Regions from separate parts of the Lysobacter sp. F60174L2 genome, predicted to be linked through region 1. Evidence: riboswitches for the same ligand, from Rfam matches in the RefSeq annotation. Region 1 holds a riboswitch; the other holds the start of a gene.
What was found. A riboswitch is a leader RNA that binds a small molecule or an ion and turns the genes downstream of it on or off. The one in region 1 is predicted to bind cobalamin.
Positions count from the first base shown of each region.

Region 2: linked by a shared signal. The riboswitch ahead of btuB (TonB-dependent vitamin B12 receptor) and the one ahead of ACT9AS_RS12885 (ribonucleoside-diphosphate reductase subunit alpha) in region 1 are both predicted to bind cobalamin.

Region 1 covers NZ_JBQWRA010000004.1:203,691-207,070, forward strand. Annotated here, with positions in the region: gene ACT9AS_RS12880 (phosphoglycerate kinase) at 39-1,214, opposite strand; cobalamin riboswitch at 1,390-1,602, shown strand; gene ACT9AS_RS12885 (ribonucleoside-diphosphate reductase subunit alpha) at 1,929-3,380, shown strand, end outside.
Region 2 covers NZ_JBQWRA010000001.1:866,011-869,390, forward strand. Annotated here, with positions in the region: gene ACT9AS_RS03915 (GAF domain-containing protein) at 18-500, shown strand; gene ACT9AS_RS03920 (TfoX/Sxy family DNA transformation protein) at 497-865, shown strand; cobalamin riboswitch at 935-1,154, shown strand; gene btuB (TonB-dependent vitamin B12 receptor) at 1,321-3,198, shown strand; gene ACT9AS_RS03930 (NAD(P)H-dependent oxidoreductase) at 3,200-3,380, opposite strand, start outside.

The sequences.
Region 1 (3,380 bases):
GGCTGCCGGTGGGTCAGCGCAACCGCAAAACCCCGCTGTCACCCCCGCGCACCGAGTGCCGCCACCGCCGGCAACTCCTTGCCTTCGAGAAACTCCAGGAACGCGCCGCCGCCGGTGGAGATGTACGACACCTCGTCCTCGATCCCGTACTTGTCGACCGCCGCCAGGGTGTCGCCACCACCGGCGATCGAGAACGCTTCGCTCGCCGCGATCGCCCGCGCCAGCGCCTCGGTGCCGTGGCCGAAGGCGTCGAACTCGAATACCCCGACCGGCCCGTTCCAGACCACGGTGCCGGCGCGCTTGATCAGTTCGGCATAACGCGCGGCGGTATCCGGGCCGATGTCGAGGATCATGTCGTCGGCGGCCACCGCGTCGACCGCCTTCACCGTCGCCGACGCATCGGCGGCGAACGCGGGCGCGACCACCACGTCGGTCGGCACCGGGATGTCGGCGCCGCGGGCCTTGGCGTCGGCCATGATCTTTTTGGCGGTATCGACCAGGTCCATCTCGACCAGCGACTTGCCAACGCCATGGCCCATCGCGGCGATGAAGGTGTTGGCGATGCCGCCGCCGACGATCAACTGGTCGACCTTGGACACCAGTGAGGCCAACAGTTCCAGCTTGGTGCTGACCTTGGAGCCGGCGACGATCGCCAGCAGCGGCCGCGCCGGCTGGTCGAGCGCCTTGCCGAGGGCGTCGAGTTCGGCCATCAGCAGCGGCCCGCCGGCGGCGATTTTCGCGTGTTTGATGACGCCGTGAGTCGAGGCCTGCGCGCGGTGCGCGGTGCCGAATGCGTCCATCACGAACACGTCGCACAACGCCGCGTACGCCTTCGCCAACGCTTCGTCGTCCTTCTTCTCGCCGACGTTCATGCGGCAGTTCTCCAGCAGCACCAGCTGGCCCGGCTTGACGTCGACGCCGCCGACCCAGTCCTTGACCAGCGGCACCTCGATGCCGAGCAACTGCGACAGGCGCTCGGCGACCGGCTGCAGCGATTCGTGCTCGCTCCAGACGCCCTCGCTGGGGCGGCCGCGGTGCGACATCACCATCACCGCCGCGCCCTTCTCCAGCGCCAGCTTCAGGGTCGGCAACGCCGCCGTGATGCGCTGCTCCGAGGTGATCCGGCCGTCGGCGTCGATCGGCACGTTGAGGTCCTCGCGGATCAGCACGCGCTTGCCGGAGAGGTCGAGGTCGGTCATGCGGAGGATGGTCATCGGATTGGGCGCCTTGGAACCTCCCCGCGATGGAGAGGTGAATGGAGGAAGCGCATGCCGGCGAACCGGCTGCGAGGCCGGCATTGTCCCGCCGGCGTCGTTCCGGGGCAAATCCCGGCACGATGCACGACGATCGAGCTATCACAACATTTGGTATTGACGACGCGGGATATCCCGCTATGTTGTGGTTGTCGGTGCCGGCCTCGCGGCTGGCTTAAAACGGGAAGCCGGTGCGGACACCTCGTCCAATTCCGGCGCTGCCCCGCAGCGGTAGTGGAAACGAAAGCCGTCATGGCACTGGGCAGGCGCCCGGGAAGCGACGGCCGGTAGGTGGAGCGCCACGCTCCGCGTCCAGAGCCCGAAGACCTGCCGACAGCCGCGCGATGCACACCGCGCGGTGACCGGCCAAGGAGTCTCCGGACTCCGCGCCCGCGGGGGCATGGCCGTGCGATCGGTGTCGGGCCTGCGCCACGCAGGCCACGACGGTCGATGGCATGCGCGCCTCCGTGCGTCGCCCTTCGAGGGAAGGGTGGCGAACCGTGCTTCATGCACCGGAGTCACGCCATGACCACCGATACCCCCGCCGCGGTTGCCACCGACGGCACCAATACGTCCGACCTCGCCGGCTCCCTGGCCGGCACTGCCACTACCGCTACCGCTACGGCCGCCGACGCTCCCGGCCTGACCCTGACCCCGCCCGCCGCCGCCTTCTCGATGGCGGTGACCAAGCGCAACGGCGGCCGCGAGCCGGTCGACCTCAACAAGATCGTGCGCGCGATTACCCGCTGCAGCGACGACCTCTACGCGATCGACCCGATGCGCGTCGCCACCCGCACCATCTCCGGCCTCTACGACGGCGCCAGCACCCGCGAACTCGACGAACTGTCGATCCGCACCGCCGCCCTGCTGACCGCCGAGGAGCCCGAGTACGGTCGCCTCGCCGCGCGCCTGCTGGCGGGCGTGATCGAGAAGGAAGTCGCGGCAATCGACATCAACGCGTTCTCGCAGTCGGTGCAGCGCGGTCATGAGCTGGGCGTGATCAACGCGCGCCTGCTCGGCTTCGTCCAGGCCAACGCGCGCAAGCTCAACGACGCGATCGACAACTCGCTCAACACCCGCTTCGACTACTTCGGCCTGCGCACGCTGTACGACCGCTACCTGCTGCGCCACCCGACCGCGCGCACGGTGATCGAAACCCCGCAGCAATTCTTCCTGCGAGTGGCCTGCGCGCTCAGCGAGGACGTCGGCGACGCGCTGGCGCTGTACCGACGCATGGCGCAGCTGGACTACATCCCGTCGTCGCCGACGCTGTTCAACGCCGGCACCACCCACGAGCAGTTGTCGTCGTGCTTCCTCCTCGACTCGCCGGAGGATTCGCTGGAGAGCATCTACCAGCGCTACATGGACGTCGCCAAGCTGTCGAAGTTCAGCGGCGGCATCGGCCTGAGCTACACCCGCATCCGCTCGCGCGGCTCGCTGATCCGGTCCACCAACGGCCTGAGCAACGGCATCGTGCCGTGGCTGAAGACGCTCGACGCCTCGGTCGCGGCGGTCAACCAGGGCGGCAAGCGCAAGGGCGCGGCCTGCGTCTACCTGGAACCGTGGCATGCCGATGTCGAGGAGTTCCTGGAGCTGCGCGACAACACCGGCGACGAGGCCCGGCGCACCCACAACCTCAACCTCGCCAACTGGATTCCCGACGAGTTCATGCGCCGGGTCGAGGCGGATGCGATGTGGTCGCTGTTCGATCCGCACAAGGTGCCGGAGCTTACCGACCTGTTCGGCGAGTCCTTCGATCGCGCTTACGTCGCCGCCGAAGCCGCCGGACTCGCCCACAAACAGGTCAAGGCGAGGGAGTTGTACGGCCGGATGATCCGCACGCTGGCGCAGACCGGCAACGGCTGGATGAACTTCAAGGACAAGTCCAACCGCGCCTGCAACCAGACCGCGAAAGCCGGCAACGTCGTGCACCTGTCGAACCTGTGCACCGAGATCCTCGAGGTCACCTCGCAGGACGAGACCGCGGTGTGCAACCTCGGCTCGATCAACCTGTCGCACCATGTCGAGCTGTTTGAGGAGGGACCGGTGCATGGCGAAGCCGGGCGCTTCGATTTCGACCGGCTGGCCCAAACCGTGCGCCTCGCGGTGCGCCAACTCGACCGGGTG
Region 2 (3,380 bases), on a different contig from region 1:
GCTGCTACACTTCGCGGATGTTCACCGCCACCGTCCTGTCCGGCACCAAGCCGGAGCAATACACCGAGCTGCTGGCGCAGGTCCGCGCGCTGCTGCACGGCGAACGCGACCGCATCGCCAACGCCGCCAACCTGTCGGCGCTGGTCTACCACGCGCTGCCGTCGCTGAACTGGGTCGGCTTCTATTTCTTCGACGGTCGCGAGCTGGTGGTCGGGCCGTTCCAGGGCCAGCCGGCGTGCGTGCGGATCCCGCTCGACAAGGGCGTGTGCGGCGCCGCCGCGAGTACCCGCGAGACCCAGCGCGTCGCGGACGTGAATGCGTTCGACGGCCACATCGCCTGCGACTCGGCCTCGCGCTCGGAAGTGGTGGTTCCGCTGTATTCCGGCGACACGCTGGTCGGCGTGTTCGACATCGACAGCCCCGAACCCGACCGCTTCGATGCCGACGACCAGCGCGGCATGGAAGCGATCGCCCGGGCCTACCTGGAGTCGCTGGCATGAGCGAGACGCAGAAGCTGCGCAACATCGGCCCGAAGTCCGCCGCGTGGCTGCGCCAGGTCGGCCTGCACACGCGCGAGGAGATCGAGCAGGCCGGTGCGGTCGAGGCGTTCATGCGGGTCAAGCGCGCCGGCTTCAAGCCGACCCTCAACCTGCTCTACGCGATCGAAGGCGCACTGTGCGACTGCCACTGGCAGGAGGTGCCCGACGCACGCCGGCAGGAACTGGTCAGCGCCGCCGAGGCCGCGATCGAACAGTTGCCGCCGCCGCGGCACAAGCCGCCGGCCGGGCCGGTCACGACCACGGTGCTGGCCGCCGACACCGTGCCGACCAAGCCCGACCCCGACGCGCCCTGGCGCCGCGACTGAGCGCGACACCGGCGCCGTGCCGTCTTTGTACCGGCCGGTTCTTTTTGCGCCGGCCGATGCCGATCGCTTAGACTGCGCGCGCTTCGAGGTGACCCGGCGGCGTCCTGCCGACGGGTTGAAACGGGAAGCCGGTGACGCCGTCCAGGCCAGTCCGGCACTGCCCCCGCAACGGTAAGCGAGCCCAGCCGCGGCTCACCGCCACTGTGCATTGCATGGGAAGGCGCCGCGGCCGGTGTCGACAACGACGCCACTCGCGAGTCCGGAGACCGGCCTTGATGCGGGGTTTGGACCCAGGGGTTTTGAACCCGCGGGTTCCGACCCATGACGGTTGCGATGCGGCGGGCATTGCGGCGACGACGCCGGTGCTCGTCCGAACGTTTTCGCAGCAGGTCCCTCCTCCACGCAGCTTCCCGAATTCCGGCACGGCGATTTCCGTGTGCGTTGGAGAACCATCGATGCAATCCCGTTCGCTGTCCCTGGCCGTCGCGGCCGCCCTCGCCCTTCCCGTCCTGGCATCCGGCGGCATCGCGCATGCCGCGGCTGCGGCCCAGTCGGCCACCGACCTCGATGGCGTGGTGGTCACCGCCACCCGTACCGCGATCGATGTCGATGCCGCGCTGGCGCCGGTCGAAGTCATCGACCGCGCCGATATCGAGCGCAGCCAGGCGCGTTCGCTGCCGGACCTGCTGGGCGGACGCGCGGGCGTGTCGATGTCGAGCCAGGGCGGCGACGGCAAGCTGACCACGTTGTTCCTGCGCGGCAGCGAGTCCGATCACGTGGTGGTGCTGGTCGACGGCATCCGGATCGGTTCGGCGACCTCCGGGCTGGTCTCGCTGCAGAACCTGCCGCTGGCGCTGGTCGAACGCGTCGAGATCGTCCGCGGCCCGCGCTCGAGCCTGTACGGCAGCGAGGCGATCGGCGGGGTGATCCAGATCTTCACCCGTCGCGATGGCGACGCCGGTTACGGGCCACGCGCGCATGTCGGTGGCGGCAGCCACGGCGCGCACGAGTTCGGCGTCGGTTTCGGCGGGCGCGGTGAGCGCAGCTGGTTCGGTGCCGACTACGAGTTCCGGCGTACCGAGGGCTTCAATTCCTGCGACGTCGCCACCCCGGACCCGTTCGCCGGCGGCTGCTTCATCAGCGCGCCCGAGCCTGACCTCGACGGCTACATCCAGAACGCGCTGGCCCTGCGCGCGGGCATCGATCTCGACGACGCCTGGCAACTCAGCGCGGTGGCCCTGCGCAGCGAGGGCGAGAACGACTTCGACGGCGATTTCACCAACCGTTCCGAGACCGTGCAGCAGGTGGTCGGCGGCAGCGTGCGCTGGCGGCCGTCCGACGCGGTGCAGCTGAAGCTGACCGCGGGCCGCAACGTCGACGCCTCCGAGCAGTTCAAGGGCGGCGCCAACCTAGGCTATTTCGACACCGACCGCGACAGCGCCACGCTGCAGGGCGACTTCGGTTTCGGCGGGCAGCAGCTGCTCAGCGCCGGTATCGACTGGCTGCGCGACCGCGTCGCCGGCAGCACCACCTACGACGAGAGCAAGCGCGGCAACCGCGCGGCGTTCGCGCAGTACCAGGGACGTTTTGGCGCGCAGTCGCTGCAGGCCAGCGTGCGCCGCGACGACAACGAGCAGTTCGGCGGCCACACCACCGGCAGCGCGGCCTGGGGCGTGGAGTTCGCCGATCGCTGGCGGCTCGGCGCCGGCTACGGCACCGCCTTCAAGGCGCCGACCTTCAACGAGCTGTACTACCCGTTCTTCGGCAACCCGAACCTGCGGCCGGAGCAGTCCGAGAGCGCCGAACTCGGCCTGGCCTGGCGCGGCAGGCACCTCGATGTCCGCCTGGACGCGTTCCAGACCGAGGTCGAAGACCTGATCACCTTCGACGCGGCGATCAACCTGCCCAACAACATCGACCGCGCCCGCATGCGCGGCGCCGAGCTCGGCCTCGATACCGACGTCGCGCAGTGGCAGGTGGCCGCCAGCATCAGCTACCTCGATACCGAGAGCCTGACCGGCTTCAACGCCGGCAAGGAGCTGCCGCGCCGCGCCGGCCATAGCGCGCGACTGGAACTCGACCGTAGCTTCGGCGACTTCCGCTTCGGCATCACCGGCATCGCCGAAGGCAGCCGCTTCGACGACGTCGCCAACACCCGCCGCCTGCCGGGCTACGCCACCGTCGACCTGCGCGCCGAGTACGCACTGACCGACGCGTTTACCCTGCAGGGCCGGCTGGCCAACGTGCTGGACCGCGACTACGAAACCACCTCGTTCTACAACGAGCCCGGGCGCGAGTGGTTCGTGACGCTGCGCTGGGTGCCCGCGCAGTAGCTCATTGCGCGTCGGGGCACGGCGCCGGGTGGACATCTGGCGCCTTCGCGGGTGCCGTGGCCGCCAGGCGCTCCACCAGTGCATCCACCTGCGCCTCGGCGGCGGCGATCGACGCATGCAGACGTTCGTCGCCAAACTCGTCGTATTCGATCGCGATGCTTTCGAATGCGTCGATGCCGATG